Regions from separate parts of the Shewanella sp. SM71 genome, predicted to be linked through region 1. Evidence: predicted binding sites of a transcription regulator. Region 1 holds the regulator's gene; each other region holds the start of a gene.
The links. The regulator sigma-54, encoded in region 1, starts transcription at its own class of promoters, with help from an activator protein. The targets are predictions, from matches to a motif close to GTTGGCACGNNNNTNGNNT.

Region 1 (4,208 bases):
CTAAACAAGGAAACTGGCAAGGTTGTATTAGAAAATAATGTTATTATCGATGCCATTAGCCCAGAAGAACCGATTCAGACCTTGTCCACCAGTTATCTGGAACTCGATCTCAACACTATGATAATGACCTCTGACCGTACCATTTACGTCACAGGGAAAGATTTTAATATTCAAGGCCAAGGCCTTTATGCCGACCTCAACGCGCAAGAAGTGCAATTGACCAGTCAGGTAGTAGGAACATATGAAGCAAAATAACGTATTACTTGCCAGCCTAATGCTAATTATGAGCATGAGTGCTTTCGCGAAAGTCGGCGACTTAAAGCAAGAAGTCAAAATTAAAGCAGTGAGCCAAACTGCGGATATCAAAAACAACCAGATCATTTTCTTTGGTCCGGTTGAAGTTACCCAAGGCTCAATAAAAATCCAAGCAAATGAACTGCGTGCATTTTCCGCTGAAGGTGAAAATAGCAAAACTTTGGTCGCCACAGGCAACCCTGCTACATATAGCCAAATATTAGACGATGGCCGCCCTGCATCTGCCAGCGCGAAAGAAATTCGTTACGATATGGCAAGCCGCACCTTAACACTGAAAGGTATGGCGTCATTAGATCAAGCAGGTAGCCAAGTTACAGGCAATTTAATCCGCTATAACATGATTCAACAGAAATTGATGGCCGAGAGTACTGGCAGTGGTGACGATCGCGTGATCACTATTATTCAGCCTGAAAACTATCAAGATGATGCTAAATCAGACGCTCCGGCGGATAAACCTGTAAAAAAGCAGGACTCTAAATGACCCAAATCACCTTAAGAGCACAAAATCTGGCTAAAAGTTACAAGAGTCGCCAAGTGGTTAAAGACGTCAGTCTGACGGTAAAAACCGGTCAAGTCGTTGGCCTACTCGGTCCAAACGGCGCGGGTAAAACCACGACCTTTTACATGGTTGTCGGGCTAGTGAAGAGCGATAAGGGACATATCTTTATCGACGATGATGATTTAACCGCAGATCCTATGCATCTGCGTGCCCGCAAAGGCATAGGTTACTTACCGCAAGAAGCCAGTATCTTTCGTAAGCTAACTGTTCATGACAACATCATGGCCGTACTGCAAACTCGTAAAGAACTTAAAAACGAAGAACGAGAAGAAGAACTAGAACATCTGCTCGAAGAGTTTCATATCACCCACATCCGTGACAGCCAAGGCATGTCATTGTCGGGTGGCGAACGTCGTCGCGTCGAAATTGCGCGGGCTTTAGCCGCTAATCCTAAGTTCATTTTGCTCGATGAACCGTTTGCCGGCGTCGATCCTATTTCGGTTATCGACATCAAGAAGATTATCGAACAACTCAAAAGTCGCGGCCTTGGCGTACTGATCACAGACCATAATGTCCGCGAGACATTAGATGTATGTGAACATGCTTATATTGTGAGTCACGGAAACCTGATTGCCGAAGGAACTCCAGCAGAGATCTTAGACAATCAGCAAGTTAGGGCTGTGTACTTAGGTGAACAATTCAGGCTATAGTTAATCGAGCGAAGCCAATGGAGGCAATTTATACCGCCATTGGGCTTCACTCAAGATAATAATAAGCGACCTCATCCAACAATAATAACGTAGGGATCAGCGGTAACATGAAAGCGTCACTCCAGCTCAAACTGGGTCAACAGTTAACCATGACGCCACAATTACAACAGGCCATACGTCTGTTGCAACTGTCGTCATTAGAACTGCAGCAAGAGATCCAGCAAGCATTAGATTCTAATCCCCTTCTCGAGCTGGAAGAGGATCAATTCGACGCCACTAAAACCCCTGTAAACCAAACGCTATCCGATACGGACTTCAGTGAATCTAGCACTCTGCCACCAGAAAAAGACAGCTCCACCATAGACACGGCAGAGTCGCTAACCAAAGAATCCATGCCCGATGAGCTCCCCATGGACACCACATGGGATGAAGTGTTTACCGCCTCCCCAAACTCAGGCCCCGGCGGCAGTCGTGAAGACGATATGCCCTTCCAAGGCGAGACCAGTGAAGGTTTGTACGAACACTTAGAATGGCAAAAAAACCTCACGCCGTTTTCTGAAACCGATTTAGCCATTGCCACCGCCATTATTGATGCCATCGACGATCAGGGCTATCTCACCCAAAGCACTGAAGAAATTCTCGAAGCCATGGGCAATCCTGAAGTTGAGCTTGACGAAGTCGAAGCCGTACTCAAGCGTATTCAGCATTTTGATCCCATAGGCGTTGCCGCCCGTGATTTAAGTGAATGCCTGCTGATCCAACTGTCGCATTTCGCCGCTGACACGCCCAACCTAGAAAACGCCCGCATGCTGATCAAAGATCATTTAGATCTGATCGCCGCACGAGACTTTAGGTTGTTGATGCGTAAGACTAAATTAAAAGAGGATGAATTAAGGGATGGTATAGCACTCATCCAAACCCTCAATCCTCGCCCAGGTTTGTTGATCACGCCCAATAATGACGAATACGTTATCCCAGATGTGTCTGTGTCGAAGAAAAATGGCCGCTGGGTCGTTGAGCTTAATCCTGACTGCATGCCAAAAATCAATGTAAATCAACATTATGCTTCTATGGCACGCAGTACCAAAAACCAAGCCGATAGCCAATTTATTCGCGGCCATCTGCAAGAGGCTAAATGGTTTATTAAGAGCCTAGAAAGTCGTAACGATACTTTGCTTAAAGTTGCTAATTGCATAGTGCAATATCAGCAGGGTTTCTTTGAGTACGGTGAAGAAGCCATGAAGCCTATGGTGCTTAACGATATTGCCGAAGCGGTAGAAATGCATGAGTCCACCATCTCACGGGTCACAACTCAAAAATACATGCATACCCCTAAGGGACTTTTTGAACTAAAATACTTCTTCTCTAGCCACGTCGGTACTGACGATGGTGGTGAGTGCTCATCCACAGCAATCAGAGCCTTTATAAAGAAACTGGTGGCAGCGGAAAACCAGAAAAAACCATTAAGCGATAGTAAGATGGCACAACTTCTGGCAGAACAAGGGATCAACGTAGCCCGCAGAACCATTGCGAAGTACCGAGAGGCTATGCTTATTCCACCTTCTAATCAGCGTAAAAGTTTATAACCTACAGTGGATATCGGAGGACGTTTCTATGCAAATAAACCTAAGTGGGCACCATATCGAAATTACCGAATCGTTACGTGCATATGTAGAAGAAAAGTTTTCAAAACTTGAACGCCATTTCGAACAGATCAATAATGTGCACGTTGTGCTCAATGTTGAGAAAATGCAACAGATTGCTGAAGCGAGAATAAACCTCATAGGTGGTGAAGTTTTTGCAACTTCAGAGCATGCTGACATGTATGCCGCTATAGACGCCCTGATTGACAAGCTTGACCGTCAGGTTATTAAACACAAAGAGAAGTTAACAAAACACTAATAATGGAACTTTGTACCATACTGCGGCCGGAGTGCACTACCTGCGCCACTCCGGGCAGCAAGAAAAAGGTACTGGAACTCATCAGCGACTTAGTCGCTGCCCAGTACCCGACCCTCTCATCTCAAGAGATATTCGAAAGCCTAGTGGCGCGCGAAAAGATGGGGAGCACAGGTATAGGTAACGGCATCGCCATTCCACATGGTCGACTAGCCGATATAGATCAGCCCATTGCCATACTAATTAAGTGTGAAGAGCCGATAGCATTTGATGCTATCGATAAGCAACCTGTTGATATTTTATTTGCACTACTGGTGCCTGCAGACCAATGTCAGCAGCACTTAAGTACCTTGTCTTGCATGGCCGAAAAGCTGAGCGACAAGCAAATATTAAAGCAATTACGCAAGACGCATGATGAAACGGAACTCTATCAGGTAATCACTGGATGAAACTGGTCATAGTGTCGGGCCGCTCAGGCTCAGGCAAATCTGTCGCCCTTAGGGTACTCGAAGATCTCGGCTATTATTGTGTCGATAACCTTCCCTTGCCATTGATTGGCAGTTTGCTTGAGCAACTCAAAGGCAGTAACGATCTCGTCGCCATCAGTGTCGACGTGCGTAACATGCCTGAGCAGGATAAGGTCTTAGTAAAACAACTCGCTAGCCTACCTCCAGATACTGAGTTAACGAGCTTCTTCCTTAACTCCAGCGATAAAATTCTGCTCAAGCGTTACAGCGAAACCCGCCGTTTGCATCCTTTGTCGAAGAGCCGAGTCTCTTTGCAAG
Region 2 (4,208 bases), on a different contig from region 1:
CTCCTAGTCAAGTAGAAGTCCGTTACATTGAACAAAATAGCTTGAGAGGTGCCGAATTCGATGACCCGAGTAAATTGGCTGGTGTGCGAGTAAAACGACGAGTAGCAAAAGATAATCCCGTATTAAGCAACAACTTATGCTTCGTTTGTAAAAATGATTCGGTATCTATCTACGTTCGTTCTGGCTCATTCGAGCTCAAAACAGTGGGCGAAGCCCTACAAGATGGCAATAAAGGTGATCGGATCAGAGTCAAAAATAGCAGTTCAAACAAAGAACTAGATGCTATAGTCACAGGCATTGGCGAAGTTGAAGTAAGAATGTAAAATAATCTAAAGCTTTTTTGTAAGCTGCCGATACCCCAGTTAAGAAATCCCGTACACACGACGCTGGAGCCTAAAATGGCAATTGATATTAGCAAACTCAACACTGCAACGACTGCGCAAGTTCGTTCAGGCGCAACGAAAACGAGCAGCGATCAATCTGCTCAAGTTGCTACAAAATCGACAACACCACAAAGAAGCGACTCAGTGGTCATTACGGCCCAGGCACAACAACTTCAAGGAGCTCAGACTAAAATGGCTAGCCTTCCTGAAGTTGATCAAAAGAAAGTAGCCGAAATCAAACAAGCTATTGCCGAAGGTCGCTATAAAATTGACCCTGAAAAGTTGGCTGCCAATATTGCAAGTTTTGAAGCCGAACTTAATGACTTAAATAAAGAGTAACTATGACTGAAATAGCTAAACTGGTAGATCTACAACACGCCCATTTGGCTGTTCTTAAGCAAATCATACTCAAGGAAAAAGGCGCTTTGGTTGACCAAAACGCCGATTTACTGCTTTCCCTTGCTAACGAAAAATCGCAATGTCTGAAAGAACTAAAGACTAATGATGATATTCTGGCAAAACACAGTGATAAATCGCTACTCACTCAGCAAGTCGAACTCGTACATAAAATGGCCGAGATCAAAGACGCATTGACTGAATGCAAAGAATTAAACGAACAAAATGCCAGTTTAATTGAGATGAATTTAGCGAGTTTAAATCGCTTTGCTCAAGCTTTACAAGCCAGCAGAAACGCCTCCAGCCTCACCTATAACGATAAAGGCAAGACCTCGACTATCTCAAGTTTAGGCAATGATTTAAAGGCCTAACAAGCGCATCACTCCCACTTAGCATTCCCTTTTCTAAGCTCTGATTAGATATTAATGTCTTCTACAAAAAGAAAAGCCGCGTAAATACGCGGCTCAATACATGCTGTTGAACATACTCTCAAAAACGCTAGAAATACGTCACTTCCTTCACTCGTTGTGGACGGTTCTGTTGTTGATAAAGCGCCCAAACCTGTGAAAAATCAAGTTCTAACTCAGTGACATAATGCTCGCCTGCTGGATAACTCTTAACGACTCGTGCGCCGCGGATCACGCCAGAAACTGACGCTTTGACATTATCGTCCGTCAACATCCAATCACTGACACTGCTGTTTGCCGTTATTTTCTGCCCATAAACTTGTTCCGCTAATTCACGATAAGCCACAATTTTTGATGCCTGCATAGCCATCAACACTCTTTGTGATTGCTCTTTAGCCGGTTGAGTCGCTAACGGCGCATATCCTATAGCCGTTAACTTAGGAAAACTCGGCGGCGGCACATCTTCCCATTGCACATATCTATCTTTAGCAGCGCAGCCAGTTAGCATTAGCGCCACAATAACTAAAAGGTAGCGTTTCATTTTCCATCTCCTAAAACACGTACTTCATTCATACCCGGACTCGCCTGACGATATAAGATGCCATTTTGTGACACAATTTGCTCCGAAGGCTGCATGTAGTTTGCCAACTCTTTTTGAGTCACAAAAGTTTGAGATGCCGATACCACGCGATTGTTACTAATGTTCACAATCCGAGTATTGATCGCCATACCATTGGTTACTACGCTCATAGTCGAAACGACAAGATGCTCAACAGGAAGATCTTTCGACAATTTTTGCCAATCTCGCGTCAAAATAAAATCCCCGTCAGATGTGACTCTCAAGCCATCAGCTAAGTTTAAATCCACCACATTAAACTGAAAGCTATGGAGCGATGTCATTAATCCTTGCTGTAACTGTTGCGCTAACGCATTAGTGCCATTCAAATCGTCCACTAATACTGGTGTTGCAACTACGATAGGTTGATCAGAACGCAAGGCATCATTTTGCTTAACGAGCTCAGTCACTATTCGCTGTGCTAAATGGTTAATCACTGCCGTTGGCGGCAACCCATTGCCATCCACTAAACTCGGTTTGGGCGGCGTAACCGGTTTAGCTACACATCCACCTAACATTATCAATGTTAAGGGAATAATCACACGCTTTAGCATTGGATTTACCTCATCTATGGGTGCATTGGCAGTCAAGTGACTCACTTTCTAAGCTTCAAATTTTTAATGAGTAACAAAAACCAGCAATCTTCGGACCAATATTAACCTCAGTCCGACAATATTCTTCTATTACGCAGTATATCGACTGTAACAATGGAAACTTTATCAAAAGTTCTCATACTCAGGCACGAAATTTGCTTTATTGCCATATTAGATTAAGAGTCAGAAAACTGGCTCGATTGGTAATATCGCCATTAGCTTAGCGATAAGGATTGAATTGATGCACATACCAGGTTCAGCTTCGCTCATCATTTTGAGCCTTTTACTACTTTCTTTGCCCACCAGAGCCGAATGGATAGAAGCCAGCGGAGAAGCAACTATTATCAATGGTAATACAGCTCAAGCAAGGGAAGAAGCAATTAATCAAGCTGTTAGCTATGCGACATTGAGCACAGGTATTCAAATATCCAGTGAGCAACAAACCTCTAATGGTAACCTCACACAAAATAACTTTGCGATAAATCGCAACGCCCAAGCCATAAACATCCAACTCGTAAGTGAACAAATTCAGGGAAATAAAATATATGTATCCCTACGCCTCGATCTAAATGATGATCCAACACAACAGTGTCCTAATGGCCAATTAAAGGCCGCTATTTTAATACCTCAAACACAAATAAAAGATCGTTCTCAGCTTAGATATGGACAACTTTCAGGCTTTGAAGAGGTCATTTCAGAGGCGTTAGGGAACACTATAGAAGATTACTCTTCAACTGGCTTTAGTCACATCCATGCTAACGAGCGACTCGATATTGAACAAGACCTAGTGGATATTCGCGGTTATCGACTCCCAAGCTGGCTCAGTGAAATTACCGACAGCCAATATATTCTTCAACCGCAGATCATTGATATATCGATAGAGCCTGTACAACCCACCTTCTTAGGATTTTGGGATGAAGCTCCGCTAAGGCAATTTCAATTCAAACTCAGCCTCTATCATGGAATCAGTGGCGAAGAGGTCTGGAGCAAAAGCTACAGCACATCGGCCCCATGGGAATTTGAAGAACAGGCTATCATTGCTCCCAACAGTAATAGATTCTGGCGTTCCTCCTATGGAAAAAGTATTACTCAATTAATATTGCAGGCTACCCGAGATTTAGACAGCACACTTAATTGCAGGCCATTACTTGGCCAAGTCGTTAGCCGACAAGCAGACAGGATTATATTAAATCTAGGCCGTAAACATGGCATTCGTGTCGGTGATAAATTCCAAGTAGTATTACAACAAAACTTACCCGATAGACTCAATGAAATGCGCGCCGTCGCGACCAAAAGTCGTGCAACGGTAAAAATTGAGCAAGTAAGCGAAGAAAGCTCCACCGCAGTACTTGTAGACCAAAATGCCGCCTACAATGTACAGATAAACGACATAGCGCTTAAGATTTAAGCAACTAAATCATAAGCCTTTTAATCAAAGATAAAACCAGTATAATCACTGTCGTCTCTTCATAGCTCAACAGGATAGAGCAGCCGCCTCCTAAGCGGCCGATCGGGGTTCGAGTCCCTGTGGAGAGACCAGATAGTGCTTGTGTGATTTCAACTTCACTTGAAGATTTTTCTGATAAGAATAATTTTCAGAAACACAATTTAAAACTTCCTCAGTCTATATCCCTTAAAAAAAACAGCTCTCTTAATCGTTACTATAAAATCCAATACTAGGATATAGCCACATTGCGCCATTTCCCTAATCTTGACTAAATCAGTATAATCTGCGGCATTGAGATTTGCTGAGCCCGACACGTTATCAGGCTCAACCAAGGAGAGCATGCTTGGCCAACACTTATATACCGCT
Region 3 (4,208 bases), on a different contig from region 1:
TTAATGCTGAAAATGAACCAAAGAAAAGGGCGCAACTAAAGTGCGCCCCATTTATCCTTTGTAAGCCGTCCTGCTCGATTTGTGCTCCCTGCACCATCCATGCGTCTGCTTGCGTCCTGCGTCGTCCCTGTAATCCCTTTTCGTCCCTGTGTATCAAACTTACGTGAGATAACACTCAGTCCCTTGACCTGTAAATCCTTTTTACAGAGCCTGTCACTTCCTATGACGTATTCCTATTGCATCCTGCAAAATTTATTTTCCATAGATTAGTACAAGCTGTTCACCCTTATACTTTATCCTTATCTCGACACATCCTGTTTCGAGTTCATGCTTAATCCTTAAGCGTGTCCTGTATTCTTCCTGAAATTCATCATCCTGACGATACAACTCACTGTCCCTAATCATCCTTGAAAAGCAATCCTGCTTTTCCTTAGCCTATCCGAGGCGAATGACAGTTTTCCTACCGTCAGCGATTTCAACCTTGAAATCTTAATTCGTTGCTTCTTGCGTCCCTTTGGCCTGTTTCGCTTTCCTTGCTATCCATTTGCTTTGGCCATGAGTGAATTCTACGTTAACCCTAACTTTTTTGTTCGGCTCAAAGAACGGACTACAAAATTAATTACGGACCAACCAAAGGAAAATAAATACAACCCAATGATTCTATTTAAAATTAAATATCGCAGAACAAAAAACAATCAAAAAGAAAACATTATGTCCTACAACGTTTGTAAGCGATCTCTCACACGGGCATGGGCATCTCACTCTGGCAATTTTTTTAACGTTTAAAAAAGCGGCAGATCATCTGCGCAAACATCACCCAATCTGCCATCAAACTGTAAAAAGGATACTGAAATGTCGCGGGTCGATTCTTCTCAAATACGAAGTGTCCCACCCACGCAAAACCATAACCAACAATAGGAATGAACCAACATAGCCACCAGGCTTGTGAAACCAAGGCAATGCCAATCAGCAGCAGAACTAAACAACTGCCAACAAAGTGTAATTGCCGACAAATCGGGTGCTGGTGTTGGGATAAATAGAAAGGATAAAAATCGGCGAAACGTTTATAAGAGTTAGTCATCTTGTTGAACCGAATAGAATAAAAGTTGGCCATGAATACTGCCAATACTCAGCTCGCCTATGGATACAAAGTCATGCTGAGTAAACAGTTGCAAGTGGTTCTCCTGAGCGATAAACACACCAATGCCATCCAAATCAGGCTGCTCATCACACCAACTCACCACAGCTTGTACTAACTTATGTCCAAGTCCTTTGTGCTGTTCATTTGGTGCAAGAGCAATAAACTGCAAAATACCGCAGTGCTTACTGGGTAAAAGTTCAATAATACTGGACTCTTTGTTCATTAGCGCTTGAGTCGATTGCCAACCTGTACCTAACAACATCTTTAAGCGCCAATGCCAATAACGCCCTTCCCCTAAAGGCACTTCTTGAGTAACTACACAGGCTAACCCAAAGAGTCTTTCATGGTCGAATAAACCAATGAGGGCTTGTTTTTGTTGCCATAACGTATTTAGTTCTTCCCTGATTGCGGCGCGCAATTTTTGCTCATAAGCGGCTTTGTCTGAGGTAAAGAGTGAATCGACAAAAAAAGGATCATCATGGTAAGCGTTATAGAGAATAGAAGCGGCAATGCGTAAGTCTTCCGCGGTCAAATAGACTGCGCGGCAGTCCTCCAGAATTTCATTGTCCATCGTTAGCATTCCTTGACTTAGCTCACACTTTTTTATGCGTAACTGTTAATCTACCAAGGAAACTAAAAAGTGCAAATTTTAATCATAGATTGCATTTTTCAATCAGGCGCTTACTCTAAACGAAGGCACTATACTGAAAAGGAAATAATGATGGATACAACTCCAGTAGACTTAAGCCACTTGTTTGAGCAACTCGGTTTAGACAGTAGCGACGAGGCCATAGCGCAGTTTATTGCAACCCATGATATCGACCATCACATCCATTTAAGCCAAGCGCCCTTTTGGACCCCAGCCCAAAAGAGCTTTATCATTGAAGGTTTAGAAGCCGATGCCCTCTGGACTGAGCCCATTGAGCAATTAGACACTCAGCTACGTAAACGATAAGACTCGTTGGTTCAGATTTTACCGTAAGCCGTTTCACCCCAACCCACTAAGGCATTGTTGCTCAGCACGATAGGCGTGCATTCATCCTTAGTGGTTTTTCCATCGCCATTATTACGCTGGGTACGATAAAACAACACTAAGACTTCTTTATTGGCTTCACCTTGTTGAGCACTTTGTTGAATATAGGCTTCACTAAAATCAGCGGTGCCCATTAAGATCATCACTTGGTCTTTAGGCATACCTAAGCTCAGCTTGGTTAAGTTAGTGCGATTTTTATCCTGCACTTTCTCCCAAGATTCGCTGCTATCCCAGCCCGATTCTCCATCACCGACATTGACCACGCAGCCGCTAAGACCTAAGCTTGCGAGCCCTAAAAAAGTGATGGCGATAAGTTTGTTATTCAATTTATGGTTCATCATGTGACATCCTGTGTAATTATTATTGAAGCTTAAAAAATGGTATTTCGGCTGGACAATAAGCAAAATAAATGCCACAAGACAACACACTGTTTTTAAATGAAAAATTTAATTATTATTTTAAAATTGGTTTAAACAATTCAACAAATTAAGGAATTTTGCTAATTATGAGTCCCCTTGACCAAGTATTAGCGGCCGCACGTTCGCTCGAAGCCTGCGGTAAAGTACCGAGCCTTGCCTTAATTAAAACCCGTTTAGGTAGTAGCCTACCTTTACCTATATTGATCCAAGGCTTACAGCAATTTAAATCTATGCCTAAGGCGGATCGCGAGCGTTTAGCTGAGTTGCAAACTATCAGCCCTACAACTGACACTCCCGCAACTAACGATACCTTAACCCTTGCAGTGCTCGCCGAGCGCCTGCAGATGCAACAGGCGTATTTTGAACGTCATGCTGAGCAGCAAAAAACAGAAATAATGCAATTAAAAAACGAACTGCTTGAACTTAAACAACGCATCAACTTATTAGAAATCCAAGGAAAAACAGCTTAATGTTTGTCACTGAACTGCGCTTCGAATGCTTCGCCGACACCACGATATCTGCCGCCGAGAAGGCAATTAATCAGCTCCTTGAAGCCTATCGAGCTAATGGTCAAATCTTAGGGCGAGAATTTGCGGTCGCCTTTAATGACGGTGAGTTTAGAGTGCGTTTATTGATGCCAGAGAAAAGCAGTTTAGCGCACAAATATCACAGCCCTTGGGTCAAAAAAGCCTTAGTAGAATTAACCGACGCTAAACTACTCGCGCCGCGGGAAAAGTTTATTGGTCAGGATATCAATTCTGAAGTAAGTAATACCGAAACACCCAGCTGGCAACTGCTATACACCAGTTTTGTGCACATGTGCTCGCCCCTACGCAGCGGCGACAATTTATTGCCCATTCCCCTGTACCGTATACCCGCAACCTTTAATGGCGATCATAAACGTATTATCCGTTGGCAGAGCGAATGGCAAGCCTGCGACGAGCTGCAAATGGCGGCGGCCACTAAGGCAGAATTTGCCGCGCTAGAGGAATTATCGAGTCCTGACAGTGATTTATTTCGCAGAGGTTGGGATTTGCGCGGTCGTATCGAATATCTCACTCAGATCCCGACCTATTACTACTTATATCGCGTTGGCGGCCAAGATTTAGCCACAGAAAAAACGCGACCTTGCCCACGTTGTGGCAGTCATGATTGGAAACTCGATGAACCTTTATTGGATATGTTCCATTTTCGCTGCGAGCCTTGCCGCATAGTGTCGAATCTGTCTTGGGATCATCAATAACATCTGTTTATCCCCTTGCAAAACTCAACCTAAGATAAGCCACGCTTAGGTTGAGTTAATACTTAGGTTGAGAATAAAAATGTCGATCACAGAAGTTAACGTTTACCGAAAAGGTTTTGCCACATACGTTTAAAACTGGCGAAAATACCAGGATGTTCTAATGCGGGCATAGGTAGTTCTTCATGTTTAACGGGTGGTGCTATCCGTGGCGATAATGCTTCGATAAACGCAGTCAAACTCGAGGACAATTGCTCAGATTGCACTTCACCAGGGATTTCAATCCATACGCTACCATCACTGTTATTGATGGTGAGCATTTTATCTCCCTCATCTAACAGACCGATAAACCAAGTCGGTGACTGCTTCAGTTTT
Region 4 (4,208 bases), on a different contig from region 1:
GAATCTGCCAATATGACCCGCAATCAATTATTAGTTCAAGCAGGTACAACGGTACTGTCTTCAGCTAACCAAAATACAGGTTTAGTGATGGGTCTACTGCGCTAATTACAATTAATTAGTCAGCTTGTTAGTTTTAATGCCAGTGAGCTTAGCTTACTGGCATTTTTTATGGCGTTTTGAGCATGCCATTTCAGTCTGATTTTTACAGCGCTAATGCACTCATTTTAAAATCGGTTTTAGTTGTGGGCTTGTGTAGTCGCTTTAGTTAGTTATGCCTGGATTCAGGCCTAACCAAAACAATCGTTATTTTCTGGAGAACTACATATGTTAGGTGTTCATACTAATTACGCTTCAATCGTTGCACAAGGTGCTGTTAACAAAAGTAATAACCTACTGACTAATGCCATGGAGCGTTTGTCGACGGGTTTACGAATCAACAGCGCATCTGATGATGCTGCGGGTCTGCAAATCGCTAATCGCATGAGCGCTAACGTAAAAGGTATGGAAACAGCTTCACGCAATATTTCTGATGCGACCTCTATGCTACAAACCGCTGATGGTGCGCTAGAAGAATTAACGACCATTGCTAACCGCCAGAAAGAATTAGCGACTCAAGCCTCTAACGGTGTTAACTCAACAGCTGATTTAAAAGCGCTGGATGATGAGTTTAAGCAATTAAACACCGAAATTACCCGTATTCTCGATAATACAACTTACGCCGGTAATAACCTATTCAGCACATTAGAGACTGGTGTTACTTTTCAAATTGGTGCAGGTACGGGTACGGGTGAAAAATTGCTCGTTAAAACAACCGTCATAGATGCCGCCGCATTGGCTGCTGGTGATTTAAATACTGCTGCGAATGATGCCATTGATCTTGTGGATACTTTTTTAGCAGCAGTCGGTACTGAGCGTTCTACCTTAGGTGCCAACATTAACCGTCTTGGCCATACAGCGGCTAACCTTGCCAGTGTGACTGAAAACACTAAGGCCGCAGCTGGTCGTATTATGGATGCCGATTTCGCGGTTGAATCAGCTAATATGACCCGCAACCAATTATTAGTTCAGGCGGGTACAACGGTACTGTCTTCAGCTAACCAAAATACGGGTTTAGTCATGGGTCTACTGCGCTAATTACAGTTAAGCCAGTCAGTTTAGTTTTAATGCCAGTGAGCTTAGCTTACTGGCATTTTTTATGGCGTTTTGTGGATGCCATTTAAGTCTGTTTTTATAGAGGTGATCCCATCTATTTTTAAATAAGTTTTAGTTTTGCGCTGTTGCTGTCGCCTTAGTTAGTTATGGAGCGATGCTGAGATTCAGGCATTGCCAAGATAACCGTTATTTTTCAGGAGAACTGATATGTTAGGTGTTCACACTAATTACGCTTCAATCGTTGCACAAGGTGCTGTTAACAAAAGCAATAACTTACTAACTAACGCCATGGAGCGTTTGTCGACGGGTTTGCGTATCAATAGCGCATCTGATGATGCTGCGGGTTTGCAAATCGCTAATCGCATGAGCGCTAACGTGAAAGGTATGGAAACGGCTTCACGCAATATTTCCGATGCGACCTCTATGCTGCAAACTGCTGATGGTGCGTTAGAAGAGTTGACGACCATTGCTAATCGCCAGAAAGAATTGGCAACCCAAGCGGCTAACGGCGTTAACTCTACTGATGATTTAACTGCATTGGATGCTGAGTTTAAACAGTTGAACGAAGAAATTACCCGTATCCTCGAAAATACAACTTATGCAGGTAATAATTTATTCAAAGATACTACAGGCGTACTTGTTAAAACTGATGGTGTTACCTTCCAGATTGGCGCTGGTAAAGATGAGACATTGAAGGTTGAACTCGGCGCTATTGATACAACAATCACAGGCGATTTAACTACATCTGCAAACGCCAATACCGCAATTACAGCAGTTGATTCTTTCTTAGCCAAAGTAGGTGCAGAACGTTCAACCTTAGGTGCCAACATTAACCGTCTTGGCCATACTGCGGCTAACCTTGCCAGCGTAACTGAAAATACTAAAGCCGCTGCCGGCCGTATTATGGATGCCGATTTCGCGGTTGAGTCAGCCAATATGACGCGCAACCAATTATTAGTTCAGGCGGGTACAACGGTACTGTCTTCAGCTAACCAAAATACAGGTTTAGTCATGGGTCTATTGCGTTAATGTTATTGGACTGGTGATGTTTTGGTCACAGCTAAAATGCCAGTTAGTTGCGCTGACTGGCATTTTTATTTTAGCCACGGTTTATGTATTGGGCGGTAGTCGCTAAACCCGAGATTGAAACCTATAAGGTTCATGTTTTAGTGGGTAATTTTCGATAACACAAAGTGGAAGATGGTTTTCCTGTTTAAGTGTCCATGCGGAAGTATTTAGCTGTGTTTGGGCCAGTTAATTATTTAAATCTCTTTAAAAACAGTAACTTGTTTTTGGCATGCGTTTTGCTCTAGAACGAGTGGAGGTAGTCATGATTTCAGGTATGAATGCAGCACAATTTGCTCAGCAACTGATTGGCGCAGACCGCGCAGGTAAAGATACGCTTTACAAAGGTAAGCTAACTGCCAGCAAAACACAGTTAGATGCTTATACGTTGCTCGAAAATAATATGAAGAAAATGGCCACTAAGCTGAGTGAAATGGGTGGCGATGCAGCTAAAGGCAAAATTGCTACGGTTACGGGCGAGAATGCGACCGCGACAGTTAAATCTGATGCGCCTAAGGGCAACTATGATTTGAGCGTGCATAAACTTGCGCAAGCGCATCAACTGACTAAAGCCTATTCCTCTGAAAGTGAATTGTTGCCAACGTCGGGCATTATCAGTATTCAAGTTGGTAGTGATCCGACTAAGCGCATGGAAATTGATTTGGCAACGGTTAATGGCGGTGCGGCTATTTCTGTGTCTCAGTTACGCGATGTGATCAATAAACAAGTGGGTAATCCTGGTGTACAAGCGTCATTAGTGCGCACAGGTAACCAAATCGAATTTATGCTGTCTTCAAAGGAATCGGGTGTCGCGAATCAAGTGAAGGTTGAGTTTAACGGTGCCGATTGGGGCATGACAGAACGTCGTGCAGCACAAGATGCGGAACTTACATTAAACGGTATCAGTATTACCAGCAGTAGTAACTATCTAGAAAATGTTGTTGATGGTGTAAGCCTCGAATTAGTCAAGGTGCATGCGGTTGGTGAAAGCAGCATGATTAAAGTCACAGACGATTTTGAAGCGAATAAGAAAGCGGTTAAGGATTTTGTCGATTCATTTAATTCTTTAATGACGCAAATTAATCAATTAACTCGTTCTATGGGCGTTAAGACCTCTGACTCTGGCTCTTCCGATAAAGATAAGGAAGACAAAACCACTGCAGTGAGTGAAGCGCAAATTGGAGTGTTGAAGGGGGATACCTCTATTCGCCTTCTCCAGTCTAAATTACGTGATTCTGTATTTGCAACGGCTGCTAATGGCATGCGTTTGTCTGATATCGGGATTGAGATTGGACGAGACGGAAAACTAAAAATTGATGATGCTAAGCTGACCGATAGCTTTAAAAGTGATCCAGAAAAAGTACAAGCCATGTTTACTGGTCCTGACAGTTATATCAAAAGCATAGAAAAGACCCTAAAACCTTTTACACAGTTCAATGGCTATATCGATCAAAAGCAGGAAGCGCTAAATAAGCAGATTAAAAGTGTGAATGACAGTATGGCGCGCCATGATTATCAAATGAATCAAAAGTATCAGATTTATTTAACCCAGTTTACGGCAATGGAATCCACCATTAATCAGTTTAATTCCGCAAGTCAGTTGTTTTCATAGGAAGCAGTAAAAAATGTTAAATGAGTACGATCCATTTAATGCCTACAAGCAAACCGCTTTAGATGCACAAGTAGCGGCAGCAACAACCCATGACATGGTGCGTATGCTACTTGATGGTTTATTGGAAGAACTAGAGCGGACCGCTGGCCATATGGAATACCAAAGGTTTGAGGCGAAAGGAATGAGTATCCATAAGTGCCTTAATATCGTGCATGGCTTGGACTCTATGCTTGACCTTGAAAATGGTGGTGAGGTTGCCGTGAGTTTACATCGTCTCTATGACTTTTGTAGCCGTCAGCTTGTCAGCGCCAGTGTCGAAAACAGTGCTGAAGCGCTAGTTCCAGTGACTCAGGTGATTACTAATGTCAGAGAAGGATGG

Region 2: L5L97_RS04850 (flagellar assembly protein FlgT) is a predicted target of sigma-54. The motif match lies at 2,538-2,556, and genes of this name have one in related genera.
Region 3: L5L97_RS01925 (DUF3192 domain-containing protein) is a predicted target of sigma-54. The motif match lies at 2,573-2,591, and genes of this name have one in related genera.
Region 4: fliD (flagellar filament capping protein FliD) is a predicted target of sigma-54. The motif match lies at 2,444-2,462, and genes of this name have one in related genera.

What each region holds. Positions count from the first base shown of each region.
Region 1 covers NZ_JAKKRW010000008.1:123,588-127,795, forward strand. The annotation lists gene lptC (LPS export ABC transporter periplasmic protein LptC) at 1-255, shown strand, start outside; gene lptA (lipopolysaccharide transport periplasmic protein LptA) at 242-796, shown strand; gene lptB (LPS export ABC transporter ATP-binding protein) at 793-1,524, shown strand; gene L5L97_RS10090 (RNA polymerase factor sigma-54) at 1,632-3,110, shown strand; gene hpf (ribosome hibernation promoting factor) at 3,139-3,426, shown strand; gene ptsN (PTS IIA-like nitrogen regulatory protein PtsN) at 3,429-3,872, shown strand; gene rapZ (RNase adapter RapZ) at 3,869-4,208, shown strand, end outside.
Region 2 covers NZ_JAKKRW010000003.1:249,459-253,666, reverse strand. The annotation lists gene flgA (flagellar basal body P-ring formation chaperone FlgA) at 1-323, shown strand, start outside; gene flgM (flagellar biosynthesis anti-sigma factor FlgM) at 399-722, shown strand; gene L5L97_RS04865 (flagella synthesis protein FlgN) at 725-1,150, shown strand; gene L5L97_RS04860 (LPP20 family lipoprotein) at 1,278-1,727, opposite strand; gene L5L97_RS04855 (FlgO family outer membrane protein) at 1,724-2,356, opposite strand; gene L5L97_RS04850 (flagellar assembly protein FlgT) at 2,637-3,803, shown strand; tRNA gene L5L97_RS04845 (tRNA-Arg) at 3,859-3,934, shown strand; gene L5L97_RS04840 (DUF2947 domain-containing protein) at 4,186-4,208, shown strand, end outside.
Region 3 covers NZ_JAKKRW010000001.1:448,691-452,898, reverse strand. The annotation lists gene L5L97_RS01940 (DUF962 domain-containing protein) at 776-1,081, opposite strand; gene L5L97_RS01935 (GNAT family N-acetyltransferase) at 1,074-1,712, opposite strand; gene L5L97_RS01930 (DUF2789 domain-containing protein) at 1,863-2,096, shown strand; gene L5L97_RS01925 (DUF3192 domain-containing protein) at 2,108-2,515, opposite strand; gene L5L97_RS01920 (hypothetical protein) at 2,680-3,063, shown strand; gene L5L97_RS01915 (Zn-ribbon-containing protein) at 3,063-3,836, shown strand; gene syd (SecY-interacting protein) at 3,932-4,208, opposite strand, start outside.
Region 4 covers NZ_JAKKRW010000019.1:48,987-53,194, forward strand. The annotation lists gene L5L97_RS17435 (flagellin) at 1-105, shown strand, start outside; gene L5L97_RS17440 (flagellin) at 325-1,134, shown strand; gene L5L97_RS17445 (flagellin) at 1,360-2,181, shown strand; gene fliD (flagellar filament capping protein FliD) at 2,483-3,829, shown strand; gene fliS (flagellar export chaperone FliS) at 3,843-4,208, shown strand, end outside; gene L5L97_RS17460 (hypothetical protein) at 4,192-4,208, shown strand, end outside.